2 regions of the Desulfovermiculus halophilus DSM 18834 genome follow, and region 1 is predicted to be linked to the other one. Evidence: riboswitches for the same ligand, from Rfam matches in the RefSeq annotation. Region 1 holds a riboswitch; the other holds the start of a gene.
What was found. Region 1 has a riboswitch for thiamine pyrophosphate ahead of thiL (thiamine-phosphate kinase). Riboswitches for the same ligand answer to the same signal wherever they lie in the genome.
Positions count from the first base shown of each region.

Region 2: linked by a shared signal. The riboswitch ahead of N902_RS0104370 (sulfide-dependent adenosine diphosphate thiazole synthase) and the one ahead of thiL (thiamine-phosphate kinase) in region 1 are both predicted to bind thiamine pyrophosphate.

Region 1 is NZ_JIAK01000008.1:142,054-149,619, reverse strand. Features, by position in the region: gene thiD (bifunctional hydroxymethylpyrimidine kinase/phosphomethylpyrimidine kinase) at 1-160, opposite strand, end outside; gene thiL (thiamine-phosphate kinase) at 213-1,229, opposite strand; TPP riboswitch at 1,328-1,420, opposite strand; gene N902_RS0105320 (flavodoxin family protein) at 1,567-2,115, shown strand; gene N902_RS0105315 (carboxymuconolactone decarboxylase family protein) at 2,247-2,588, opposite strand; gene N902_RS0105310 (AAA family ATPase) at 2,835-3,683, shown strand; gene N902_RS0105305 (vWA domain-containing protein) at 3,689-4,894, shown strand; gene tpx (thiol peroxidase) at 4,930-5,445, shown strand; gene N902_RS0105295 (phospholipase D-like domain-containing protein) at 5,792-7,240, opposite strand; gene N902_RS20355 (tetrathionate reductase family octaheme c-type cytochrome) at 7,480-7,566, opposite strand, start outside.
Region 2 is NZ_JIAK01000007.1:153,395-160,960, forward strand. Features, by position in the region: gene N902_RS0104350 (TRAP transporter substrate-binding protein) at 147-1,157, shown strand; gene N902_RS16360 (TRAP transporter small permease) at 1,241-1,738, shown strand; gene N902_RS0104360 (TRAP transporter large permease) at 1,735-3,048, shown strand; gene N902_RS16365 (NUDIX hydrolase) at 3,094-3,513, shown strand; TPP riboswitch at 3,563-3,663, shown strand; gene N902_RS0104370 (sulfide-dependent adenosine diphosphate thiazole synthase) at 3,983-4,780, shown strand; gene thiC (phosphomethylpyrimidine synthase ThiC) at 4,792-6,054, shown strand; gene N902_RS0104380 (YbhB/YbcL family Raf kinase inhibitor-like protein) at 6,102-6,569, opposite strand; gene N902_RS0104385 (class I SAM-dependent methyltransferase) at 6,743-7,333, shown strand; gene N902_RS16370 (hypothetical protein) at 7,369-7,566, shown strand, end outside.

The DNA of each region.
Region 1 (7,566 bases):
TGTTCTGGGCCGTGAGGGCGGTGACCGCGGTTGTTCCATAGCAGTCCAACGCGGAAAAGGTCTTCAGGTCCGCCTGGATCCCGGCCCCTCCCCCGCTGTCCGATCCCGCAACGCTCAGGACCCGGCGGTAGGTGCGCAAACTGTTCTCGGCAGTGGGCATGGCACTCTCCATGAGGTAGAAATGAGGACGAAAGCCGCAATGTACGCGGCTTTCATCGGACACCGCGAAAATGATTCCAGCCTGTGCTCGTTATCGGACGCACCCTCCCCGAGGCATCCACCAGTTCCGGCTCCCCGCCTGCGGTCATTTCGCCGATCACGGCCAAGGATGGACGAAACCTCTCTGCGTACTCCCTTTGCACCGCATCCAGCTTTTCAGGCCGGACAGTGAACAACAGGACATAGTCCTCGCCTCCGGCCAGGGCCCACTCCAGGGGATCGAACCCAAACCGGGAGCAGAACCAGGTCAACTCCTGGGAAAGGGGCATATCCGCGGCATATACTCTTGCCCCGGTCCCGCTGGCGGTGCAGATATGCTGCAGATCAGAGCTCACCCCATCGCTGACATCGATAGCCGCCCCCAAGGCCCGGGACGAAGCCAGGAAACGGCCCTCTTCCAGGCAGGGCCACGGGGCGATATGGGCCTGATACAGGGGTTCGAATTCCTCTGGAATGGGCTCGAGGCCGCTGGTTATGAGGTGCAGGCCGGCCCGGCTGTCTCCCAGGGGGCCGGTGCAGCAGATCAAATCCCCGGGTTGGGCCCGGTCCCGGCAGAGGATCTCCTCTTCGGCCACCTCCCCGGTCAGAGCCACATTGATGACCAGCCCCTGGGTGGAGCTGGTGGTGTCTCCCCCCAGAATATTCACCCCGAAACGGACGCAGATATCGTGCATCCCCCGGTACAGCTCATCCAGATAGTCCATGGAGCAGTCCTTGGGTATGGCCAGGCTGATAAAGGCTTCCCCCGCGCTCCCGCCCATGGCCGCGATATCGCTCATATTCACGGCCACGGACTTCCAGCCCAGGGAAAACGGGCTGGCCGCGGTCCGGATGAAATGCACCCCCTCCACCAGCATATCCGTGGTCATCAAGGCCAGCTTGCTCCCGTCAGTCCAATACGCGGCCGCATCGTCGCCGATTGCCGTATGCACCCGGTCCGAGCGGACAAGACATTGCCCGCTGATCCGCTGGATGAATCCGAACTCTCCGACATCAGCAAGACTGGGCATAGGCTCTCCCGGATGCATTGTGTCCGCAGGGCTTCCTGAACCCAAAGCAGGGGGCATGAAAAAAGCCGCTTCCAGAGGGAAGCGGCCTGACATGGTGCACTGACGGTGATCGTATCTCCCTGCGCCGGAACGACCCGGATCAGGTTCAACGGGTATCATCTCAGGCGTTTCCGCCACCCCGGAACGTGTCGTTTTGCGCACAAGCCTAATTGCAGATCCCCGGTTTGTAAACCTCATGGCGGCGAGGACTTCTGCGGGCGGTATGGTTGACAGACGCAGTGTGGGTCCTATGTTTCATGGACAGAACTCAAAAAACACATCAATGGAGGTCAGCAGTATGCGGATTCTCAATCTTTATTACACCGCCACCAGCAACACAACCAAGGTCGCGGAACAAATCGCCTCCACCCTCACCCAGCTGGGGCACACGGTAGATACAGTCAAAGCCACGGCCGACGCTGATATCGATATCCTGGACTACGATTTCGTCTTTGCCGGATCCGGGGTGTATGCCTGGCTTCCGGGCAAGCCGATGCAGGACCTGTTCACCAAGCTGCGCAAGGGCTATGCTCAGGCCGGGGAGATCAAACCAGCCTCCCCCAAGCGGGTGGAGAAAAAGGCTGTTGTCTACTGCACCTACGGCGGTGTGCACACCGGCATACGTGAAGCCGTCCCGGCGGTGAAGTACATGGGGCAGCTCTTCGACCATCTCGGGTTTATGATCCTGGACGAATGGTACTTTGTGGGCGAATACCACCCGGAGAATATGCGCCAGATGTCTGAACAGGGCCGCCTGGGGGACATCCGGGGCCGGCCGGACGAGCGCGACCTGCGGGAAGTGGATCAGAAGGTTCGAGGAATCATGCTGACTGCCGGGAACGGATGATCCGGCAGCAGGAGCGCGTCCCGGCACTCACTTGCAGGCCAAAATTTCAAGCATACCTTGATCATTCATACGCCAAGTGAGTGCCGGGTGGAGAAGAAATGGACAGTGATTGTGCTGTGCATGCATGGGCTTCACCCGTTCTGAGCAAAGGATTCCACAGCTTCCCGGACCAGGGTGGCGGTGTAGGCCAGGCTCGGCCCCCCGCCCATGGCGACGGCGACCTCGGCGGCTTCATAGATCTCCTCGGCCGTGGCCCCGGATTCCAGAGCGTCATGGACGTGATGCGAGATGCAGTAGCTGCACCGCTGCTGGACAGCCAGGGCGACGAAGATGAGCTTTTTCATCTTCCGGGGCAGTGCCCCCTCCCGGGCCGCGGTTTCCGAGAGGTTCATCATGGCCCGGACCATATCCTTATTCGTCCTGGCCAGCTTGGTGATTCCTGTTTGCAGTTCCTTCAGGGTCTCTTGGCTCATGCCTCGCTCTCCTCATGTGTTCAGTGTATTGGTGAGATGTCATGTTCCCTCGTAGCCAGGGAGGAAATTGTAAAGCAAATAAGGGTGCAACACAACACCCCGAATAAGGGAGCGCACCATGCTCATCAAAGACGCTGCACCTGAGGCCGGAGGGATGGTCCGGACCTGCTTTATTTGAGCTGCCGCCTGTGCTACATCCTTACATCACACCTCGAACACGCGTAATTGGAGATTGAAGGAGAACCTATGCTCGCAAACGATGACCTGCAAACCACCTGTCACCAAAGCTCAAGCTATGTACTGGACCGGGAGCTGGCCAAGATAGTCAATATTTCCATGGCCTTGGAAATGCCCTTACTCCTCAAGGGCGAACCCGGGACCGGCAAGACCATGCTGGCCCACGCCGTGGCCGAGGCCCTGGATATGCCGCTGATTGTTCTGAATGTGAAGTCCACACTCAAGCTGGTGGACACCCTGTATCAGTACGATACCCTGACCCGGCTCAACGACAGCCGTTTCGGGGACTCCAGCCGGGATGTGAGCAACATCGAGGAGTACATCTCCATGGGCAAAATCGGACAGGCCTTCATGTCCGATCAGAGAGTGGTCCTGCTCATTGATGAGATCGACAAGGCTGATTCCGATTTCCAGGACGACATGCTGGATATCCTGGATCAGATGGAGTTTGACATCATAGAGATCGACAAGACCATCCGGGCCAAGCACCGGCCGGTGATCATCATCACCTCCAACGCCAAGAAGGACCTGTCCGAGCCCTTCCTAGGCCGATGCAACTTTCACCATATCGCTTTTCCCGACCCGGATATGATGCAGGACATAGTGCGCACGCATTTTCCCGACCTGGCCAACGAGGTGATGCAGCAGTGCGTTCGGGCCTTCTATGCCCTTCGCGATCTGCCGGGGATTGAGAAAAAACCGGCCACCAGAGAGCTGATCAATTGGATCCGGGCTGTGCAGCACGATCCGGAAGTCACCCCCAAGGAGCTGAAGAAAGGAAACCTCCCCTACCTGGGGACCCTGTTCAAGAAAAGTCAGGATCTTGAGCGGGCCCAAGCCAATCTGGGACGGCTGTAGCCCATATGTTCATTCCCTTTTTTTTCCTCCTGCGCCAGCACGGGGTCCCGGTGTCCCCCACTGCATTCCTGCGCCTCCAGACAGCCCTGCGCCGGGGGCTGATCGCCGATCTTGACGATTTCTACACCGCGGCCAGATGCCTGCTGGTGAAGAACGAAAAGCACTTTGATCTCTATGACCGGGTCTTTGCCCACTACTTTCAGGGCCAGACCCTGGAGGAGCCTGAAAACAAAGAGCTCGAGGACTGGATCAAGCAGATGCTCCAGGACTGGCTGCACGATCCGGCCGAACTGGCTCAGGCTCTGGGTATGGACGAAACAGAGCTGTCCGGCATGTCCCCCCAGGAGCTGGTGGACTACTTCTACCAGCGCCTGCGGGATCAGGACGGGGAGCATCACGGGGGCAGCAAATGGATCGGAACCGGAGGCACCTCGCCTGTCGGCCATTCCGGGCATCACCCCGGAGGCATGCGGGTGGGCGGCGCCTCCCGCAGTCAGTCCGCGCTCAAGGTGGCCATGGATCGCCGCTATCGGGACTATGCCCAGGAAGGTCCATTGACCCAGGCCCGGATCGGCGAGGCCCTGAAAAAGCTTACCCGCCTGGTGCCCGAAGGCCCCAAGGACATCCTGGACGTGGACGAGACCATCAGGGAAACGGTCAAAAAGGCCGGTGAGATAGAGCTGATCTTTCGCCGCAGCCTGCGGGACAGGCTGAAGGTTATTCTGGCTATCGACAACGGCGGCTGGTCCATGGACCCCTACGTGCAGGTGGTCACCACCCTGTTTTCCCACGCCAGAGCCCAGTTTCAGGATCTGAAGATCCTCTATTTCCACAATACCATCTACGACTTTTTGTGGGCCGATCCCCGCCGCCGCAACCGCCGGGTGAAGGTGGACGATATGGTCACCTGGGACTCGCATACCCGGTTGATTATCGTCGGAGACGCGAGCATGGCCCCGTATGAACTCATGGCCAGGGACGGCTCCATCCATCAGGAGGAAACGTCTGGACAGCCGAGCATCGACCGTTTGCAGCTTCTGGCCCGGTCCTTTCCCTACTCGGTGTGGCTCAATCCCAAGATGGCGGCCCAGTGGCCCTATACCCGGACCATCGGCATGATCCGCCAGGTCTTTCCCATGTTTGAGCTGAGCATGGACGGCTTGGAACAGGCTGTGCAGTATCTCAAGGGACAGCCCGGTGCGCCGGCGTAGAATGACAGGTTTCACCCCAAACACAGGAGGGCGCTATGCAGGAACGTACAGGACTGATCACTATGAAAGGCAACCCGTTGACCCTGGTCGGTCCGGAGATCACCACCGGGAGCCCGGCCCCGGACTTCCGGACGGTGGATACGGACCTCAATCCTCTCACCTTGCAGGACCTTGAACACAAGGTGCTGATCATTTCCTCTGTGCCCTCTCTGGATACAGATGTCTGTGACATGGAGACCAGGCGGTTCAACACCGAAGCGGCCAACTTAAGCCAGGACATCAAGATCGTCACCGTCAGCATGGACCTGCCCTTTGCCCAAAAGCGCTGGTGCGGTGCGGCCGGTGTGGATCAGGTCCTCACTGTCTCCGATCACCGGGAGGCTTCTTTCGGTCAAAACTACGGGGTGTTGATCAAGGAGCTGCGCCTGCTGGCCCGGGCGGTCTTTGTTCTGGATCAGTCCAGGACCGTGCGCTATGTGCAGCTTGTTTCCGAGGTGACTGAGGAACCGGACTACGGCCCTATTCTGGATGCGGCCAAAAGCCTGGTTTGAGGGCAACCGCGGCCTGCTCACCAACGACTCCGCGCAGTTGAGATGTCCCCGTCGGATTAAAAGGTTCTTCGACGTAGCCTGTGGATTTTTGGAGTTTGCCATCTCTTCTGTGTGCCCACTTTCGGCCCGGTATTTTCTAAGCCCCGCCAAAGGGGGATCCCTGCCCCCTCCTGGCACTCACATGCTGGACCTTGTTTTCAGATGGACTGAGCATATCATGCATGTGAGTGCCTGGTTTCCCCCTTTTGGCGGGACCAAGAAAATGTGCGGGCCTGCCGCTTACGGCACACAGAAGAGACGGCAAACTCTTATGTAGGCAATTCCACTTTCTGTGTCGAAGAGCCGATTAAAAGTACGGGGAAAAGAGCCAGAAAAAGGAATCCCTGACCCTGGCCGGGAGGGATCTGCCGTCCACTTGCTCCAGGGTTTCCTCTCTGGAGATCTGGATGGTGTCCAGCACGTGGCGGGTCAGGGATGCAATCAGTTCCTGATCGTGGAACTCAACCACCATTTCAAAGTTCAGGCGCAGACTGCGGGGATCGAGGTTGGCCGAGCCTATCTGGCCGTAGCAATCGTCAACCAAAAACAGCTTGGAATGGTTAAACGGAGGGGGCTGATAGAACACCCGAACCCCGTACTGCAAAAGCTCCCAGAGCATGTTGCGGGTCGCCCAGTGGACATAAGGCAGGTTGTTCTTCCCCGGCAGGACGATGTTCACCCTCACCCCGCGCAGGGCAGCGGCCTGCAGGGCTCCGACCAGTTCGCGGTTGGGCAAAAAGTACGGGGTCATGATCATGACCTCGTCCTGGGCCTGGGAGATGGCCCCGACCAGGATCATGCTCAGCTTGTTCAGGTCCTGGTTCGGCCCCACGGTAATGGACCGGCAAACGGCCGGACCTGAGGATTCCAGCTTGAGCTCGGACGGATTTAGTTCCTCATCCCCGGTACAAAACCCCCAGTCTTCCAGGAACACCTGCTCCATCTGGGCCACTATCGGCCCTGAGCACTGAAAATGCACGTCCTTGACCCGGGAGGCCTTGGACAGCTTGTCGAACAGGTGCCGGTCCCCGATATTCATCCCCCCGGTGAAGCCGGTCTTTCCATCCACGGTCAGGATCTTGCGGTGATTGCGCAGATTGATAAATGCGGAGGGCGGAAAAAGACGCAGGGGCATGAACCGGGCGCAAGGCACTTTTTTTCGAGAAAGGAGCTTGCTGGCCCTGGGCCAGAAATAGAGTTCCCCGATTCCGTCCACTATGACCCGCACATCCACGCCTCTGGCCTGGGCCCGCTGCAAGGCCTGGATAAACCGCTGGCCGGTATCGTTGGTTTCAAAGATATAGGTTTGCAGATAGACGCTGTGCTCTGCGGCATCAATGGCCTGAAGCATGGCCGGAAAGGCCTGCTCTCCGTTGAAGAGCGGAGCAACCCGGTTCTGGCACAGCAGTGGACGCTTGGTCACCGCCTCCGAGATATCGGCGATGCGCCGAAAGGTTGGGGATACTCCTTCCAGGTTGGGCATGGCTTGAATCGGGGCCAGGCAGGTATTTTCCTGCGGCGGGGGAAACTCAATATGGACCAGGGGCCAATACCATTTCAGACTCTTGGCCTTGGTCCGCACCCGGTTGATGCCCAGCAGAAAGTAGAGGATGGCCCCGAAGGGAGGAAGGAGGATGCAGGTGGCTATCCAGGCCCATGAAGCCTTGGGATCCCGTTTGTACAGCAAGGCATGCCCAGCTGCATAGAGCTGAAAGATCCCCAGCAGGGTAATAAACCACCATTGAATGAATTGCATGCCGCATGATCCTTGTATCCAGGACTGTCGTGCCCTCAGGAGAATACAAAGGCCCTTGAAATAAGCTCAAGGGCCTTCGTCCTTCTCAGGAATCTGAGTGTTTTCCTTTCTTTGTGGCATACGGGTCAAAACATGGTGGTGTCAAGTATGCCCTATGCCCTGGACACAACTGGATACAGCTGTCAAAGAGCGCAAGAAGGAGGCCACAGCTCCGCCTGCAACCTCTCAAGGCTGTGGAGCTACTCAAATGACAGCGGAAGGCGCTTGAATCTTCCGCCGTGGATTATTGGATCCCCTTCATACCCCAGATCCTTGAAATTCAAGAA
Region 2 (7,566 bases), on a different contig from region 1:
GGCCACAGGTAAAGTGCGGTCCAAACAGGGGTGGATTATAGACAGACACGGCATGCAGCCGAGATTTTGGGCCGCGAGCACTCCAGCTTGCGGCCTTTTTTGTGTCCACGAATGATATGAAACACGCACAAATCAACGGAGGGGCTATGAACAGACTGACGGCACTCGGGGGCTTTATCCTGCTTGCAGTCCTGAGCGGAACGGTGGAGGCCAAGGAGATTGTGCTCAATTACGCCAACTTCCCCCCGGCCCAGACCTTTCCCTGTGTGCAGATGGAGCGGTGGAAGGCCGAGGTCGAGGAGCGAACCAACGGCAAGGTCCAGATCAATACTTTTCCCGGCGGGACCCTGCTCGGGGCCAAGGCCATGTTTCGGGGAGTGGCCCAGGGCCAGGCGGATATCGGCTGTTCGAGCATGGCCTATCTGCCGGGGGTCTTTCCTCTGACCTCAGCCGTGGGGCTGCCGGTGGGTTTTACCTCAGCGGAAACAGCCAGCCTAGTATTGTGGGATGTGTACACCAAGTATGCGCCGGAGGAGTTTTCCGAAGTTAAGGTGCTGACCATGTTTACCTCTGCCCCCTCCAATCTGATGTCTAAGAAAAGAGTTGCGGCTTTGGAAGATTTCCAGGGCCTGGAAATCAGAGCTTCTGGGAGCTTGTCCCGGAGCCTGGAACTGTTGGGGGCCACTCCGGTGTCCATGCCCATGTCCGAGACGCCGGAAGCCCTGCAAAAGGGGGTTGTCCAGGGCCTGCTGTCTTCCCTGGAAGTCCTCAAGGATTTCAATTACGCCGCCTATTGTCCGTATCAGACGATTTTAAACCTTCAGGTCTATCCGTTTGCCGTGGTCATGAATAAAGATGTCTGGAACAGCCTGCCTGCGGATGTCCAGGAAGTGATGAATGATCTGGGACCGGAGCAGGCCGAATGGACCGGGGAGTATATGGACCGGCATGTTCAGGAGGCGCTGGCCTATGCACAACAAGAGCATTCCACACAGGTGGACAGGCTCCCGGACACGGATATGCGGGAGATGCAGGCCAAGGTAGCTCCGATTATCGAGGAATGGAAACAGGAAGCCGCGGACGCAGGTCTGCCCGCAGAGGAGATATACCAGGATATGCTGGCCTTGAAAGAAAGATATGCACAAGATGAGCAATAAAGGCCAAAACAACGACCTGGAATTAGCCCGCGTGCCTGTGTCTTGGCAGGCATGCGGGGTGATATGAAAGGAGAAGGGACGGTATGGATTGCACGCGGCAGAGGACACACCTGTTGCAGCTTCTGAACAGGATAAGCACCGGCGTCGGAGCTGGTGTCCTGTTTTGCATGGTTGCTCTGGGCAGCGCCAACATGGTTTTGCGCAGTCTGGGCCTGCCGGTGACCGGGACGTATGAACTGATGGGGCTGGGCGGGGCCATGATCGCCGCACTGGCTATGGGCGGGACTCAGGAGGCCAGGGGGCATATCCAGGTTAACTTCTTCGATCAGATGCTTCCTGGTCTCCTCCGCAGGGGATTGGATGCGGCTGCCTCCTTGGTGGCCGCCCTGTTTTTCAGTCTCCTTGCCTGGCGGATGTTTCTGCTCAGCCGGGACCTGAAAACGAGCGGCGAACTATCCGAGACCCTTCATCTTCCCTATTATCCAGCAGTCATCCTCGTGGGGCTGGGATTTCTTGGCCTGGTCCTGAACCTCCTTTTTCAGGCCTGGGCTTCTCTGAAGGGCAGGGGAGGAGAGGGATGAGCGCGACTGCTGTGGGTATCCTGGGGATCCTGATTCTGTTGGGAGCCATATTCTTTCTGCGCATACCAGTTGGCTTTGCCATGGCTATGGTCGGTTTTTTGGGCTTTTGGAAAGTGATTAATCTGCAGGCCGCCCTGGGCATGATCAGCGAGCAGACCTGGGAGGTGTTCTCGTCCTACGGGTTGACCGTGATCCCGCTGTTTATCCTCATGGGCCAGATCTGTTTTTATGCCGGGGTCAACCAGCGCATGTACCGTGCGGCACATGCCTGGCTGGGGCATGTCCGGGGCGGTCTGGCCATGGCTACGGTTTTGGCCTGTGCCGGGTTTGCGGCTATATGCGGATCGAACACGGCCACAGCCGCAACCATGAGCAGCGTGGCCCTGCCGGAAATGAAAAAATACGCCTACAGCCCCATGTTCAGTTCCGGGGTGGTGGCCAGCGGAGCTACCCTGGGCGTGCTCATTCCTCCCAGCGTGGTCCTGATCATTATCGGCCTGCAGACCGGACAGTCCATCGGGGTCCTGTTCTGGGCCAGCCTCGGTCCCGGCCTTGTCCTCAGCCTGCTGTTCCTTCTGGCCATTTGGGCAGTCTGCACCTGGAACCCGAGCCTGGGGCCGGGGTGTGAACATGCAAGCTGGACCCAGCGTCTGCGCTCTCTGGCCGGAGCTGTTGAGATGCTCCTTTTGTTCGCCCTGATCATGGTCGGTCTGATGGTCGGGTTTTTCACCCCGACCGAAGCCGGCGCGGCAGGCGCGGCCCTGGCCCTGATCATCAGCATGGCCGGGCGTCGACTGTCCTGGACCAATCTGTGGAAGGCCTTTGACGACACATTGCGCATTTCGTGCATGATCATGGTCATTATCCTTGGAGCGGTTATTTTCGGCCGCTTTTTGACCGTGACCAGGGTTCCATACGAGATTTCCGGTCTGGTGGCCTCCATGTCCATATCCCCGGTGATGGTCATGGCCTGCATCTTCTGCATCTACCTCCTGGGCGGGGCGATTATGGATGCGTTGGCCCTGCTTTTGATCACCATCCCCATCTTTTTCCCGGTGGCCCAGTCTTTGGGCTACGATCCGGCCTGGTTTGCAGTCTGGATTACCCTGGTGACCACTATGGGGGCGGTAACCCCGCCGGTGGGCATAAATACCTTTATCGTCGCCTCCATGGACCGGGAGGTGAGCCTGGCTATGGTGTACAAAGGGGTTGGGTTGTTGTTGCCGTGTTTTGTTGTCTGTGTTGTCCTGTTGCTGTTGTGGCCGGATCTGGCCCTGTGGCTGCCCAGAGTGCTGGGGGTGGGGCATTAGGCAATGCTGCGGGAAGCGCAGCAAACAGAATATAAGGAGATATCGTTGTCTGAATATCCAAACGTTCCAATAGTGGCTGTGGGCGGTGTGCTGATTCAGCATGATCGGATTTTGCTGGTTAAGCGGGGACAGGCCCCATCCCAAGGCTTGTGGACCATCCCAGGGGGACGAGTAGAGCTGGGTGAAGGCCTCCGGCAGGCCGTTGTCCGTGAAATGCGGGAGGAAACCAGCCTCCAGGTCCGGGTGGGGAAATTGCTCACCCACTTTGAGTATGTTGAGCCGGACCCGCAGGAACGGATACGTTTTCATTATCTGATTATGGATTTTCAGGTCTTTGTCGCCTCCGGTCGCTTGTGCCCTGGCGGTGATGCCCTGGAAGCCGCCTGGTTTGGTCTGCAAGATCTTGACGACTCGGTCATGGCCCAGGGGACCATGGAGATTGCCAGGTCTGTGCTTGAGAAATAGGTTTTAGATATTGTCCTTGACCTCTACGGTTCAAGGCCCTATCCTTTCATCGTTCCGATTGGGGTGTTCCGGCAGACGGCCGGGACTGAGAGCATACCCACAGAACCTGATACAGTTCATGCTGTCGTAGGGAATCGGATGAGTACTCCTCTCTTTGTCTGTATCTCATCTCTGGATTTGTTCTCGCCTTTGCCGTTCCGGAATCCCCATTAGCAGCCATAGGAATGCGCATCAGCTGAGCTGATTGCAGGACGTTTGTTGCCGTGCCGGCCATGGTCCGGTTGTGCCAGCGGCCGACGCGGTGCGGAGCAGATGGGGCGCTTATGCGCCCCCGAACCTGTTCTTCCTGTTCGCGCTCACCCATGCATTCCTGTGGGGCAGTCTGATTGGGTATGCAGATAAGAGCACCGTGCTTCTATCTGCATAGGGTTTCTCGGGAATGGTCGTGCATGGGAAAAAGGAGGAGAGCATGGGATTGGAAGAGGTCGTGATCACTGAAGCCATTATGGATTCCTATTATGAGAAGTTCCGGTCCTGCCTGCAGGTGGACATCGCAGTGGTCGGGGCGGGGCCGTCCGGTTTGACCGCGGCCTGGCATCTGTCCCGCCAAGGGTGGAACGTGGCTGTGTTTGAGCGCAAGCTCTCCATCGGCGGAGGCATGTGGGGGGGAGGAATGACCTGGAACACAATCGTGGTCCAGGAAGAGGGGAAAACCGTTCTGGAAGAGGCCGGAGTACCGCTGATCCTTTTCCGGGACGGCTACTACACGGCTGACGCTATTGCCGCAACAACCACCCTGGCTTCCAAGGCCTGTCTGAGCGGGGCAAAGGTCTTCAACTGCATCAGTGTGGAAGATGTGCTTATTCGAGAGGATGGAGGTCAGAAAAAGGTTACCGGCCTGGTCATTAATTCCAGTCCGGTGGAGATAGCCGGCCTGCATATCGATCCTGTGGTTATTGAGAGCAAGTATGTCATTGAAAGCACAGGTCATCCCCTGGAGGTTCTGCACACCCTGATCAGGAAAAACGATGTCCGGTTGTTCACCCCTTCCGGAGGTATTGAGGGCGAACAGTCCATGTGGGCCGAACGAGCGGAGCGGACAACAGTGGAGAACACAAGAGAGATATTTCCGGGGATGTATGTCAGCGGCATGGCCGCGAACGCTTCTTTTGGATCCTACCGGATGGGACCGATCTTCGGCGGGATGCTCTTGTCCGGACAAAAGGCGGCTCAGCTGATCGACGCCCGGCTGCGGGAGGAAATATAAAGGAGACCGGGATGTTACATAAAAATACAGTTCTAAGCCGCCTGTGGTCCGAACATGGACGGCAGATAGCTGAGGAGGAAGGCCTGGAGAGTGAGAGTATTCAGGCCGGGCTGGAGAACGGGAGCATGGTCCTCTTGGCCAACCCCGAACATGAAAACGTGCAGCCGGTCCTTATCGGTCAACCGGCGGCGGTCAAAGTGAACGCCAATATCGGGACCTCTCCGTTTATGAATGATCCCGACCTGGAAGTGAACAAAGCGGTCACTGCCTATCAGGCCGGGGCGCATACTGTCATGGATCTGTCCACCGGGGGGGATCTGGATGTCATTCGCCGGCGGATACTGCAGGCTACACCCATGCCGTTGGGTACAGTGCCCCTGTACAGTGTGGCCCAGAAATATATTGCGAACGGAGAAGATCCGGGCCGAATCCCGGCTGAGGACATGTTTGCCGAGATCGAACACCAGGCTGGGCAAGGGGTGGACTTTATGACCCTGCACTGCGGGGTGAGCGCCCAGGCCGCAGCCATGGCCAGGGAAGGGGACAGGAGCTTGGGCATCGTCTCCAGGGGCGGGTCCATTCTGGCCCGGTGGATGGAGGTCAACGACAGGGAGAATCCCTTGCTGGAAGACTATGACCGGCTTTTGGACATTTGTTTGGCACACAACGTGACCATCAGCCTGGGAGACGGTCTGCGCCCGGGGGCTGGCGCGGATGCCGGTGATCGGGCCCAGTGGGAGGAAGTCGTCATTCTGGCCGGGCTGGTCAAGAAAGCCAGGCAGGCCGGGGTGCAGGCAATGGTGGAGGGCCCGGGGCATGTGCCTCTGCACCTGGTCCAGTCCCAGATCCAGGCCATGAAGCGGCTCTGCGGCCAGGCCCCGCTGTATGTCCTCGGTCCTTTGCCCACAGACATCGCCCCGGGCTATGATCATATTGCCGGGGCCATCGGCGGGGCCCTGGCCGCTACGGCCGGAGTTGACTTCCTGTGCTACCTGACCCCGGCCGAGCACCTGACCCTGCCCAATGAGCACGATGTATGGCAGGGGGTAAAGGCCTCCCTGGTCGCGGCCCATTGCGCCGAGGTCTCCCTGGGCCGCAGGCAGGCAGTGGAGAGAAACACTGCTATCTCCCGGGCCAGAAAGGATCTGGATTGGGAGAAAATCACGGAATTCAGTCTGGACCCGGACATGGTCCGCCGCCGCAGGGAGACCTTCGCCGCTAAAGAAGAGTGCGCCATGTGCGGCGATTTCTGTGCGGTAAAGCTCCTTCGCTGAAAAAGCTGCTCGGTTGGGCCAAAGGTGCAACCGAGCAGCTTTTGTATTTACTGCTCAAACATTCCGGTGTACTCGGCCTGGTCCAGGACGTTGCCTTCAATGGCCTTGTAGAACTGGTCCAGACTCGCATTTTTCGGCAGGTCAATGGATGCGGCGTTTAAGGCATACAGGGTAGCTACATAGGGATGCCCTCCGGTTCCGGCCGGCGGCTGAGGACCTCCGTAACCCGGCTTCCCGAAGGAATTTTGCAACTCCTGGCTGCCTTGGGGCATGTTCTGCCCTGAAGCCCCTTCGGGCAAAGAGGCGGTTTGGGCCGGGATGTTGATCACCAGCCAGTGGATCCAGTTGTTGGCCACCGGATGGGGATCGATGAGGGCCAAGGCCAGGGATTCGGCCTGGGCAGGCACGTCTTCCCAGGCATAGGGGATGGAGACGTTGTCCCCCCCGGCCCCGGGCATGACATGCTTGACTGGAATTGTGGCCTGATCCTGAAATGATGGGGAGTATAAACGCATAGCTGACCTCCTTGCTGTGGGGTGAATGCCGTCGTCCAAGGGATGTGCCTTTTCTTTGGTCCGCAACCGGTATACATTCGCGTATACCTGTATTCGAACTCTGCACGATACATTGTTATCATTCTTTTCTCCTGCGTCTACCCCCAGCGGAGAACAGATCAAGGACATACTGCATGGCCAAGCACAAATTTGATCCCAAGCACATGTCGTCTTTGGAAGACCCCAAGCGCCTGGAGTATGAAGATCCGGAGCATATTCTCAGTGCTTTTTGTGTACAGCGGGTTGGCAGGGCAATTGATATTGGGGCCGGAACAGGTTTTTATACCCGGCCGCTGTGCCGTCGGCTGGGACCGGGCGGCTTTATCTGGGCCTGCGATGTGTCCAGGGATGTTCTACAGTGGCTGCAGGGCAGTCTGAGTGCCGATGAGCGGCAGCGCATCGGTTTGGTCCGGATCGGAGAAAGTGCGCTGCCCTTTGCTGCCAATACTATGAATCTGATGATTATGGCCAATGTCCTGCATGAGTTCGACCATCCGGACACAATGATGCAGGAGGCGTATCGAATATTGCGGGCAGAAGGACGGGTCTTGGTGGTGGACTGGAAAAAGGAAGCCGCCCCCTTCGGACCACCATACGCCCACCGGGTCTCATTGCAGGATATGGAGGGCCTTCTGGAGGAGGCAGGATTTACCCGCATTCAACCTCCACATGTTCTTAAGCGGCACAATGCACTTCTGGCAGGCAAGCCCGGCAACGTCCGGTAGGGACTCTTCAGGCATCGAGCACAAAAGGAGGACGTATGCGGTTTTGTGTCTGTGTGTTTGTCTTGCTCGGCATTTTGGGGTTGTTCGGCTGTCAAGGAGAGACACAGCCCAGGGGGCAGGAGCTGCTTATGGCCAAGTGCGTATCCTGTCACTCCAACCAGATTACCTGCTTGAATCTGGGAAAGGATCCGGCCTATTGGGAGAATGTTGTGGACCGCATGGCACACAAAGGC